Regions from separate parts of the Paenarthrobacter sp. TAF1 genome, predicted to be linked through region 2. Evidence: riboswitches for the same ligand, from Rfam matches in the RefSeq annotation. Region 2 holds a riboswitch; the other holds the start of a gene.
What was found. Region 2 has a riboswitch for cyclic di-AMP ahead of AB4Y81_RS16070 (hypothetical protein). Riboswitches for the same ligand answer to the same signal wherever they lie in the genome.

Region 1 (5,819 bases), on a different contig from region 2:
CCTCCCACGTATCCACGTCGTCTGTGGACCCCGCGGGGACGTCAACGTCCAGCAGGTTCAGCCTAGCAAGCAGCTTGAACACTGAAGAGTTCGTTAACCCGGAACCCCGGACGGCCGAGGCCACCTCCCGGTCCAGAGCGGCCGTGCTGTAAATGCCCAACAACGGTTGCTTCCGCCCGTCAGCGGATACCGCCATGACCCCTTCCACCGCGGGGTGCGCAGCGAGCACTTCCAACAGGCGGCCGATCCCCTGCGATGCCTTGGGCATATCGCAGGCCAAAACCAGTGTCCAGGGGGATCTCATCCCGGCCGTATCAAGTGCCGACAACCCTGCGGCGATCGCCGCTGCCGGGCCCGCGAAGGCCGGCTCCTCACGCGCGAGCAGCACGGATCCGGGCAAATGCACTCCGTGCTCGCCGGGACCCACCACTACTGTGGCCGCAGCAGCCCGGGCAGCCTCCAGTGCGTGCGAAAGGAGGGTGCCGCCGTCGTACTTCAACGTGGGCTTGGGCACGCCACCGAGGCGGGTGGCCCTGCCACCCGCCAAAACAACGGCGTTGAACTCCATCCGCCCAGCGTACCCGGACGGCGGGAGCTCAGCAGAAATCGATCAGGCAGCGGATTCCGGCAGAAGGAACGGGTCCCAGTCCGGCGCAGGTTTCTCGAGTTCTTTGATCTGCCACATGGTCCCCTGGGGCACACCGGGTTTGAAACGGAGTTTCCAGCCCATTTCGGCAAGTGTGTGGTCGCTCTTGGCGTTGTTGCATTTCAAGCACGCCGCAACCAGGTTTTCCCAGGAATCCGCGCCGCCCCTGGACTTGGGGTGGACGTGGTCTATGGTGTGGGCTGTTTTCCCGCAGTAGGCGCAACGGTGACCGTCGCGGCGAAGAACCCCGCGGCGACTCACGGCAGTGATCTTGTTGTACTTGGGGCGGATGTAGCGGTTAAGGAGGATCACGGAGGGGCGTCCGAGAATCTCCTGTGGCCCGACGACAGGCTCGTCGCCTTCGGCCACTACGCTTGCTTTCCCAGTGAGCACAAGGACCAGCGCCCGGCGGAATGTTATTACCGCCAGCGGTTCATATCCAGCATTCAGAACGAGTGTGCGCATGCACGTACCTCTTCACGGCCGCACCCGTCAGGGGCACGAGGGCCGGCTGCCCTCTGCATGTACGGGCTGTGGATCGACAACACAAGGGTAAGCACTTATATGCCGTATCAACGAATTTATTTGTCGTTTCGCTCACAGTGTCGGCAAAAGTTCACGCGTGATTAAAGCAAAACACCCCGCAGGCATCTGCCTGCGGGGTGTTCCGGGAGCTGATTGTCAGCCGTTGACGCGGATGAAGACCGGGCCGGAGCCGACGTTGACGCTGAACAGTGCCGTGGTGGATCCGTTCCATCCACCGTGGACTGCCATGCCGTTGCCGACGTACACAGCAATGTGTGCCTGTCCGGCCAAACCGCCGTTGGCGTAGTAGGCGAGGTCGCCGGGCTGTGCCTCGGCTGCACTGACAGTGCGGCCAAGCGACAGGTAACCGGCGGGCCAGTCGTGGAAGTGGATTCCCACTGCTGCCAGGGAGTTGGTGACCAGCATGGTGCAGTCCTGCGTGACACCGAGCTGGGCGTACGCGGCGGCAGCAATTGCTGCGCCGAGTCCGCTGGACGCAGCCGGAGCAGCGGGTGCAGGGGTGGCAGTGCTGACGGCCACTGAGGCGTTCGTGGCCGGAGCCGCGGTGGCGGTGGACTTGGTCGATGCCTTGGCCTCAACCTTTGCCGGAGCCTCTTCAACCACGGGAGCCGGAGCTTCCACGGTGGTGACCACGGGACGCTCGTAAGAGATGGCAACCGTGGAGTCCGCAGCGATGGTGGCCTGGGCAACAGACTGGACATCGAGGGCGGACGTCGACGTCGATTCGCGGTCGACATTCGTCTCAGCAGCATTGGCAGCGATACCGCTGGTCAGCACCAAGCCTGAAGCTGCGGCGATGACTGCTGCCTGGCGGCCGACGCCACCGGCGTTGACGGTGACGGCCTTTGCGATGACGGCAAGCGAGCTGGTCTTGGGGGCCTCAGCGCGGTGCCGTGCAACTTTGTGTGCACTGGTCATTGTTTTCTCTTTCGTATCCGCAGGCAGTTGGGGTACCTGTGGGTAGTGGGTCAGCTGGCAGGGGTACGTCAGCCGGCCCCGAATCGGGTTGTTTCTAGCGGAGGGTGAAGAACGAAGACGTGCCGGTGGAGGCCACGGAGTGCAGCAGGGTTCCCTGGCCCGGGTTCAAAGCACTGATCATCATGCCGTTGCCGACGTAGATGCCTACGTGCGCACCGCCGTTCTGCATGACCAGGTCACCGGGCTGGGGGGCGCTGGTGGGCTTCATGGCCGTCCAGGCGTTGACGCGGGGGATGCTGATGCCGGCCTGGGCGTAGACCCACTGGGTGAAGCCGGAGCAGTCCCAGCCGCTCGGAGTAGTGCCGCCCCATACGTAAGGCGAGCCGATTCCTGTGTAGGCAATCGCTGCGAGCCCGGATGCTGCCGCGCTGGAGGCGGACTCCTTGGCTTCGGAGGACTGGGCAGTGACTGCAGTAGCTTCATCCGCCGTGCGCTCTGTGACCAGGGCCGCACGCTGGACAACCTTGGGGGCTTCCTTGGTGGCCACGACGGGGCTCTCGAAGGAGACGGTGGCAGTTGGCTCTGCAGTGACCACTGCGGTGGCAGCCAGCTGCTGGGTGCTGGAGACTTCCGAGGTGGAGACGTCGGTGTCAGCGGCGTGAGCCGGCAACCCGACAGTAAGGACGAGGCCTGAGGCTGCTGCCAGCACGGCGGCCTGGCGGCCAACGGTACCGGCGTTCGAGGAAACAGCCTTCGAAAGAGTGTTCAACGGGTTCGAACGAACCGATTCAGCGCGATGGCGCGCAGGGGTAGTGCGTGATGACACGTAGGTAGCCTCTCCCAATGCCTGCGAGGTGAGCTGTCGGATTCGGATGGGAGTCATCCGGCCGCGCTGCTTCACTGGGAAACTTTGCGACTTAACCCCAAGGCCTTCATTCGAAGACCAGAAGTGGTTCCCCCGCCCCTGCCAGACGATTTTGCGAACGGACCTTGAGTGGTGGCAGAGCTAGGCAATCCACTCAAGTGCACCGGCCCCCTAAAAAGCCGATGCGCTCTGAAGGTTATAACAATTGAAAGCGAATGTCACATTCAGGTCACGAGGCCTGTCATCAATGCGAGAGAGCACCATCAACTGGCTTAGAGCCAGCCCATGGGGTCAACGACCTCGCCGTTGACCTGTACTTCGAAGTGGAGGTGGCAGCCGGTGGAGGCGCCTGTGGTGCCGCTCAGGGCTACGGTGTCCCCGCGGTTGACCGTCTGGCCCACCTGGACGTTGAAGGACGACAGGTGGTTGTACGTGGTCTCCAGGCCGTTGCCGTGATCCACAACCACGCGGTTGCCTCCGCCGTACTCGTGCCACCCGGCAAAAGTCACTTTGCCTGCTGCAGCTGCATGCACGGCAGTTCCGCATTGGGCCACGAAGTCCTGGCCGCGGTGGAAGTCGCCGGTGCCGCCCGTGAGGGGGCTGACGCGGTAACCGAAGGGGGAAGCGGTGGTGAGCGTGTCGAGGGGGCTGCCGAGGGTGCCCACGGAAGAAGCACGCTGGATGCTGCCGGCCGACTGGGCGCTGAGCAGTTGCTTCAGTTTTCCGTCAGGGTCCGCAGCGGTGGCTACAGCTGCGCGGCTGAAGTCGATTTTGGCTGATGCTGCCGCGGAAACCTCGGGCTGGCTTCCCACAGTGCCGCCAACGGCCAGGGCAGATTCGGACTGTCCCGATTCCGAGGTGGCCATGACGGGGCTGGTGGCCGGCAGGCCGACAGTCAGGGCAAGTCCGGTGGCGGCAAGCGCAACTCCGGCCTTCTGCCCGACGCCACTTGCTGCGGCGAAGTCGGCAACCTGGCGCAACGGGCTCTTACGGCGGCGCACCTGGCGTTCGGTGTCGCGGGGCCGGATCTCCGTTACGACGCGGGCTGGCCGCAGCTCAGTAGCGGGGCCGGACGCACGGCGGCGGCCCCTGACGTTCTGCGATGTCAAACTCTGTTCCTCTCTGAAAAGCCTGCGAAGTTAGCTGTCGGATTCGGGTCAGAGAGTTCAAAGACCCGGTCCGCACGAAGCGCTCACGGCACACAGGTATCCAAGGAGGGACTTGCATCAATGGGCACTTCTGCTGCGGACTTCACCCCAAGGCTGCTTCTTTAGACAGCCGCTTGTGGTTCCCCCGCCTCTGCCAGTGGTGATGGTTCACCCGATCCGCTGGCAGAGCTCGGCTCCGGATCAGGTAACGCTTTGGTATCAGCGCTAGTAGATAACTATAGGGGATTAAGGCCCTTGGTAATAAATTCGTTATCAACAGAAAGACGCCTGCGGCGGCGGGCCCTTATCATCAATTTCGAAAAACCGCAGGTCACACGCGCGCCAAAGCCCCTCAAAGTGAGGTTTGACACTGCCGGGAGGGTTGTCGGACCGGAAGACTGTCAGTTGAGGGACACGAAGACGTGCGCTGCAACTTCAGGCGGGAGCTCCAAGGCTCCTTCGATGCCGGGCACCCGGACGGAGATGTATTCGCCCACGCGCTCGAGGGAGACCGGCGCCCCGGGCCGGATTCCACCCTCATCCAACTGGGTGAGCAGTTCCGGCTCCACCTGGATGGGCTCGGCCAGCCGCGTGACAACCACCCGGGAGTCGGAGGCGTAGCCGTCCATGGCCTGCAGGAGGTTCACGTCGATCCGGGGGAACTGTGTTCCGGCCATGCCTCCCAGTGCTTCCAGTCCCGGAATCGGATTTCCGTAAGGTGACTCGGTGGGATGCTCAAGCAGTTCATAGAGCCGGCGCTCCACGCGCTCGCTCATCACGTGCTCCCAGCGGCAGGCTTCATCATGCACGTATGCCCAGTCGAGTCCGATGACATCGGCCAGGAGCCGCTCCGCCAGACGGTGCTTCCGCATGACTTCGGTGGCACGCTTGCGTCCGACTTCGGTCAGCTCCAGGTGGCGGTCGTTGGACACAATCACCAGGCCATCGCGCTCCATCCGGCCGATGGTCTGGGAGACCGTGGGGCCGGAGTGCCGCAGGCGTTCGGCTATGCGGGCCCTGAGAGCCACAATGTTTTCTTCTTCAAGCTCCAAAATGGTCCGAAGATACATCTCAGTGGTATCGATCAGATCCGTCATCCAGCTCAGCTCTCCTCGAACGCAGTTCTTGCGTAATCTCCACCGTACCGCGTCCCATACCGGGGTGGGCGGTGCCACCGCCACCCTTTGAACGCCAACCCCCAGCCTAGCTTATTTGGAATTACTCCGGATAATTCCGGACCCATTGCGGTCGCATCTTGTTCGTCCGCGTTCCACGTGGCGGACTATGACAGGGGCAGGTTCCTGCGCGCGGGCCATGTCAGGCAGAATTGGGGTGTCGAAGGGGCAGCTGACGCCACCTGCCACGACCCATCTTGAGCCGATACCCTTTGGAGCCACACGTGAGCGACAACAGCATCACCATACCCGCCGACCTCCTGCCGAAAGACGGACGCTTCGGCGCTGGACCGTCCAAGGTCCGCCCGGAACAGCTCGAGGCCCTGTCTGCCGCTGCCACCACCATCCTGGGCACCTCCCACCGGCAGGCTCCCGTCAAGAACCTGGTGGGTTCCGTCCGGGAGGGCCTAAGCCAGTTCTTCCGCGCCCCCGACGGCTACGAGGTTATCCTCGGCGTCGGTGGTTCCACCGCGTTCTGGGACGTCGCCGCGTTCGGCCTGGTGGACAAGAAGGCCCAGCAC
Region 2 (5,819 bases):
GCCATGCAGGGCCAGCCCGAGGACGAAGCGATGGACGCGGCCAGCATCCTCTCGCTTATGACCCTCGGCGCTGCGAAGGGTGACGTGGTGGTGCTTCGAGCCGAGGGGGACGGTGCCGATGCCGCGCTGGACGCACTGGTGAAGCTGCTGGAAACGGATCTGGACGCGGAGTAAGTTCTTCCTCCACGCCGCAGGCTAGGCTTCTGCCATGGCATTGATAGCTCCCCGCGTCACAGCAGGCCTCCCCACCGACGACGCCCGGAACCTGGCACGCTCCCTCAACGACAGCGACGACATCACCGTGTTCGTGGACGGCACGGTCCACCGCCTGCCCGATCAGGCGCGGGACGCCGTCGTCGACCTCCTTGCGAGGCTCGGTCGGGGTGAAACGGTGACCGTCAGCAGCGTGGAGGAAATGCTGACGACTTCGCAGGCTGCGGAGCTTGCCGGGATCTCGCACACCTATCTGCGGAACATGACCGACCGTGGCGAGATTCCGGTGGAGTACCGGGGAACGCATCGTCGGATCCGGCAGGCGGCGATCATTGCGTGGCTGGAAACCCAGAAGCGCAAGCAGGACGAAACCGCCGCCGCGGAGGCTGCGGAAAGCGACTGAAAGTGTCCGAGTGATAAGGATCAAGCAACGATCCCAGCCAACAGGCGGGGACCTGTAAAGCCCGGGGTTACGCTTGATCGGTGGGCAATTTCAAAGGGTGGCATATCGTGGCCGGTTTGGCTGCGCTTGCCCTTGCCATACCCTTGGGCTCAGCCATGGGATTGAACTTTGTGGCCACCTTCATGTTCGCGTGCACGGTGTTCGTGGCGGTCACCATGTGGACCGAATCGAAAATCGCACGACGCCGGGAGGCGGCTGACGCTGCGAAGGCAACTGATGCGCGGCCGGCCGACTCCAATGAATCGGACGACGCCGCGCGGGACTAGCTCGCACCGGCGAGCCCTCCGAAACCGACAGCATGCTGTTCAATAGCTGTATGGCTTCAAGGTACTTTTCCGTCGTTTGTCCCGCATGAGCGCGCTACTGTCCTCCGACATAGAGGCCCATGGCCTCACCGGACGCATCTTCTGGACCGAGGGGTCTCCCGAACCCGGGGCCGGGGCCGGGTCGGCAGAGAAGCCTGCCTACATCCTGATCCACGGCATCGGGGTTTCCCACAGGTACCTGGCACGACTGCACGCCGTGCTGGCGGCGCATGCGCCCACGTACTCCTTCGACCTGCCGGGCTTCGCCGGCACTCCCCGGCCCGGCAGGCAACTCCAGGTCGAGGACTACGGCGCCTTCATTGCCGGGGCCCTGGCATCCCGCGGCATCGACTCCTACATTTTGGTAGGCCACTCAATGGGGGTGCAGTTCGCCATTGAGGCTGCACTGCACCGGCCGGAAAGTGCACGGCAGCTTGTGCTCATGGGGCCGGTTGTCGATTCGCGGCACAAGAACGTGATGCAGCAGTCGATTGCCCTGACGCTGGATGGCATCCTCCGCGAGAGTCCTTCGTCCAACTGGATCGTCACGGGGGACTACTTCCGGTGCGGACCGCGCTGGTACGTCACCGAACTGCCCGTGATGATGAAGTACCCGACCCTGGATCGACTGTCCGGCATCGATGTCCCGGTCCTGGTTCTCCGGGGAAGCCGCGACCATGTTGCCGGACCGGATTGGTCCTTGAGGCTTTCGCGGGCGGTGGCCCAAGGGCGCCTGGTGGAAATTCCCGGCGTCGGCCACGTTGCCCAGCACATGCGCCCCAAAGCCGTGGCGGACGCCATCCGCAGCTTCGTCAACGCCACCACCCGGCACCGCTGAGCAAGCAGGACGCCGAGGCGCAGGGAGCCGCATTGGCACGGGCACCTCTGCGGACGGCCTTGTTGGCGCGGCCCGTCCCGGATAGGCTGTCGGAGCAAGCTAATTAGTAAGCTTACTTACGAAAGGGCTCACCATGACCAGCTATGACCCGGAAGACGATCCCCGTACCTTCGGCGTGAGCGGCGCCAGTGGACCCATCGACACTACCGCCGACGCGGACAGCATCCACGAAGATCCCGACATGCGCCAGGACGAGGACGACGACCCCGCTTCCTCGGCCAATCCCGACCCCCTGGATGGAAACGTCACAGGCCTCGAGCCAGGCGGCGGCGTGCCCCCGGGAGAAACCCCGCCCGCCGAAGGCAGCATGAGCAGCGACCAAGGGCACGAGGAGTAGTTCCCCGCCGGGCCACTACGGCAGGCTCAGGATCTCCCCAAGGTCGTACTCCGCAGGCTCTTCCAGCTGCGAGTACGTGCAACTTTCAGGAGTCCGGTCCGGCCGCCACCGACGGAACTGCGTCGTGTGGCGGAACCGGTCACCCTCCATGTAGTCGTAGGCCACCTCGATCACCAGTTCGGGGCGCAGCGGCACAAAGGAGAAGTCCTTTCCAGCGCTCCACCTGCTCTGCGCCCCGGGCATCCGTGACCCCCCGGGCGAATCGTCCTGCTTGGCCCACTCGCCCCACGGATGGTCGCCGAGTTCCACTTGGTAGGGCTCAAGCTCCGCCACCAACGCCTCCCGCTTTGCCATGGAGAATGACGCCACGACGCCGACGTGATGAAGCCGGCCTGAGTCGTCGTAGAGCCCCAGAAGCATCGACCCCACAACTTTCGCGGTCTTGTGCCAACGGAACCCGGCCACCACGCAATCGGCTGTCCGCTCATGCTTCGTCTTGAACATCACCCGCTTGTTCGGCTGGTAGGTGCCGTCGAGCGGTTTCGACAGCACGCCGTCGAGGCCTGCTCCCTCAAGCTGCACGAACCATTTCTTGGCGCGCCCCAGGTCCGTCACCGCAGGCGTTACGTACACAGGAGGCCGGGCGTCGGCGAGGGCCTTCTCCAAGGCCGCGCGCCGCTCGGCGAAGGGCCGGCCGGTCAGATCCTCGTCGCCGAGGGCAAGCAGGTCGAACGCCACCAGGGACGCCGGCGTCTTCTCCGCAAGCATCCGAACCCGGCTGTCCGCGGGATGGATTCGCTGCTGCAGCACCTCGAACTCAAGCCTGTTGCCCTGGATCAGGATGATCTCGCCGTCTACAACGCACTTGTCCGGAAGGTTCTTCTTCAGCGCTTCCACCAGCTCCGGGAAGTAGCGGGTCATGGGCTTCTCGTTGCGGCTGCCCAGGACGATGTCGTCCCCGTCCTTGAAGACGATGGTCCGGAAACCGTCCCATTTGGGCTCGTAATGCCCAACGTCGGGGATGTTCGGGACGGACTTGGCGAGCATGGGCGAAACGGGCGGCATCACTGGTAGGTCCATAGCTCATGTCTACCGGCCAGTACGTGCCCAAGGCTAGTGTTGGCGGATGGACATCTTGGCCGTGTTGGCAGCAGTGCTCGGAGTTCCCGCGCTCATGGGCGCGCTTTGGTACTGGATTGCGCGGGAGAACAAGCGCGGCGTCCGGCGGGCCGCAGCAGGCGGCATGCTGGGGATCGCAGACGAAGTCTTCCGCCCTGCCACACATCAAGCCCACCAGGTCCGGAAAATCGAACACGAACTCCCCGCCCCCGCACCGGCCCCGAAGCCTAAGCGGTAGCACCCTCCCGCGGGGGCAGAACTACCGCCCGTTACATTAATGTGACTTTACTTTCCGCCTCCTGTACGGTCGTAGGGCGACCCGATCTCCGCTGGGCCGCTTCTGGATTGACGCCGGGCTCTGCCGCAATCCAGGATCCGCCAGACTCGCGGCAGAGACGGGGGACCCACAGTTTCCCGGGCTTGTTTTCTCTGCAAGCCCTTGGGGTGAAGCCGCCACGCGCGGCCGGACGGCCTCGTCCGAACCCGACAGCTAACCTCGCAGGCGTTGAGAGGCACAACCATGTCCCCAACCATGGATAACCCACGCCGCGCGCAACTCGAGCGCGAGCGCACCAAGCCAACCGGACGCCGTCGGGCCCAACCCAGCGGATCCCCGGAACCAGCCACGACGGCGATCCCCACCCAAGCAGAACCCGCCACGACGGCGATCCCCACCGTAACGGCACCCACTCCGGCATCATCTGCTACGGCTGCGCCCACCACACGGGCTGCGGCCCGGGCCGCTGAGCGTGAGCGTGCGGCAAGGGCTGTGATCGCCCCTGCCGAGCCGAAGGCAGCCCCTGCGCTTCCGGAGCCGGCAACCGCAGGCCCGGAGCCGGCAACCGCAGCGATTCCGGTAGTCGAAGCCGCGCGGGCCGCAGCTCCGGCATCCACCACACCAGGGCCTCCCACGTCAGCCATTCCCGTGGTTGCCGCCCGCAAGGCAGCCACCCGCGGGGAAGCCACAGCCGAAGCGGCTGCCCCGGCCCCGGCGGCATCCCGCAAGACACCTCCGCCGGTAACGGCATCAACCCTCGGCACCACCTCCTCATTTGGCCGCGAACCCCAAGCTGTTCTGCGGAAAGCCGCGTCGGTGAAACACATGAGCCAGCGCATGGCAGTGGTTGCCGGAGCGCTGGGCCTGGTACTGACTGCGGGAACCGTCGGGCAGGCACTGGAGCTTCCGTTCTTCGGTCAGGAAAGTCCGGCCCAGGAAGCCAACGGCGGCCAGGGTGGCGAGGACCGCCAACCGGGCTCGGCAGCCCCTGCGCCCCGGGCTTCCTACACCACAGCGTCCTCCCCGTCGTCGTCGGGTCAATCGTCATCCGAAGCAGGCCAACCGGCCACGGTACCGGAGGCGACGGTACCGGAAGCGCCTGTGGCGGTTTCGCCGTCGTCGGTTCCTTCACCGCACGTTTCCCTGGCAGCCCCTGTCTGGGTCCCCTCGGCGTCTGCCCCGGCAGTCGCAGCGCCGTCCCCCGTAGCCGGCACTCCGGCTCCGACCCAACCTGCGCCGGCGCCCGGCGACGTGCCCTCGGACACGATCACGACGCCGCCGGCAACACCGACGCCCACCACGACGCCGACGCCGACCACCACTCCCACGCCGACCCCGACGCCAACACCGACGGGAACGCAAACGGCAAAGCCCCGGCCCACCGGCAAGCCCACCGCAGGCACGTCGCCTCAGCCGCAGGCGTCCACCTTGGAATCGCTCCTTGACGCCGCACAGAAGGCACTGCAGTGAGCACGCGGTTGCCCCGCACCAACGTGCACACCGGCTGGCACGGGCGGTACTGCAACAGCAGCCGCACGGCAACGTTCCGGCGCCGTTTGGGCCGCTGGAGTTGCCAGCGGCTGAGGCGCTCCTGACGCGTTCCCCCGTGAACGGCCAGGCAAGCGCATCGGCATCAGATAAGGCAGGTACCCGCGCGGGTACCTGCCTTATCTGTTTCTTACGCTGAGTCTTGCCGGTGCTTAGATCCGCGGTCCGGCTCAGATCCGCGGCCTGCCGGCCCAGCGCCGCGCCTTCAAGGCAGCATGCAGTTCAAGCCGGATGGCACCGTTCAAGGGATCAGCACCGATGAGCTGGCGGATGCGTCCGAGCCTGTTGTAGATGCTGCTCCTGTGGAGGTGAAGTTTCTCGGCGACATCCTGCACGGCACTGTCGTTATCGTAGAGAAGCTCCAGGACCGGCAGGAGCTCGCCGTTTTTGTCCTGGTCCTCAAGCGTCCGGAAATGCACCGAGCCGGTATCGTCCCAGCCGCCCGGTGCCAGCAGGCGGTCAAAGAGCTGGTACACGCCCACGGAACGGCTGTCCACCAGTTCCCCGAGCTGCGCATCCACGGCCGCCGCCTGCGCAGCAACCTTGGACTGCCGGTACGCCCCCGCGAGCTGCCTGATCACCTGGAAGGGTTCGCTGATCCCCAGGATGACGCGGTCCACGGTCCGGCCGGCACGCTTGGCGAGCTCAAGCTGGTAATG

Region 1: linked by a shared signal. The riboswitch ahead of AB4Y81_RS17850 (C40 family peptidase) and the one ahead of AB4Y81_RS16070 (hypothetical protein) in region 2 are both predicted to bind cyclic di-AMP.

The regions. Positions count from the first base shown of each region.
Region 1 covers NZ_JBFRDO010000017.1:40,231-46,049, forward strand. The annotation lists gene AB4Y81_RS17835 (NTP transferase domain-containing protein) at 1-568, opposite strand, end outside; gene AB4Y81_RS17840 (HNH endonuclease) at 611-1,111, opposite strand; gene AB4Y81_RS17845 (NlpC/P60 family protein) at 1,328-2,110, opposite strand; gene AB4Y81_RS17850 (C40 family peptidase) at 2,205-2,879, opposite strand; cyclic di-AMP (ydaO/yuaA leader) riboswitch at 2,941-3,102, opposite strand; gene AB4Y81_RS17855 (M23 family metallopeptidase) at 3,248-4,084, opposite strand; cyclic di-AMP (ydaO/yuaA leader) riboswitch at 4,089-4,329, opposite strand; gene AB4Y81_RS17860 (metal-dependent transcriptional regulator) at 4,525-5,220, opposite strand; gene serC (phosphoserine transaminase) at 5,523-5,819, shown strand, end outside.
Region 2 covers NZ_JBFRDO010000013.1:70,956-76,774, reverse strand. The annotation lists gene AB4Y81_RS16105 (HPr family phosphocarrier protein) at 1-174, shown strand, start outside; gene AB4Y81_RS16100 (helix-turn-helix domain-containing protein) at 209-616, shown strand; gene AB4Y81_RS16095 (hypothetical protein) at 697-942, shown strand; gene AB4Y81_RS16090 (alpha/beta fold hydrolase) at 1,028-1,819, shown strand; gene AB4Y81_RS16085 (DUF6480 family protein) at 1,953-2,216, shown strand; gene AB4Y81_RS16080 (ATP-dependent DNA ligase) at 2,232-3,296, opposite strand; gene AB4Y81_RS16075 (hypothetical protein) at 3,343-3,573, shown strand; cyclic di-AMP (ydaO/yuaA leader) riboswitch at 3,702-3,852, shown strand; gene AB4Y81_RS16070 (hypothetical protein) at 3,868-5,082, shown strand; gene AB4Y81_RS16065 (PucR family transcriptional regulator) at 5,331-5,819, opposite strand, start outside.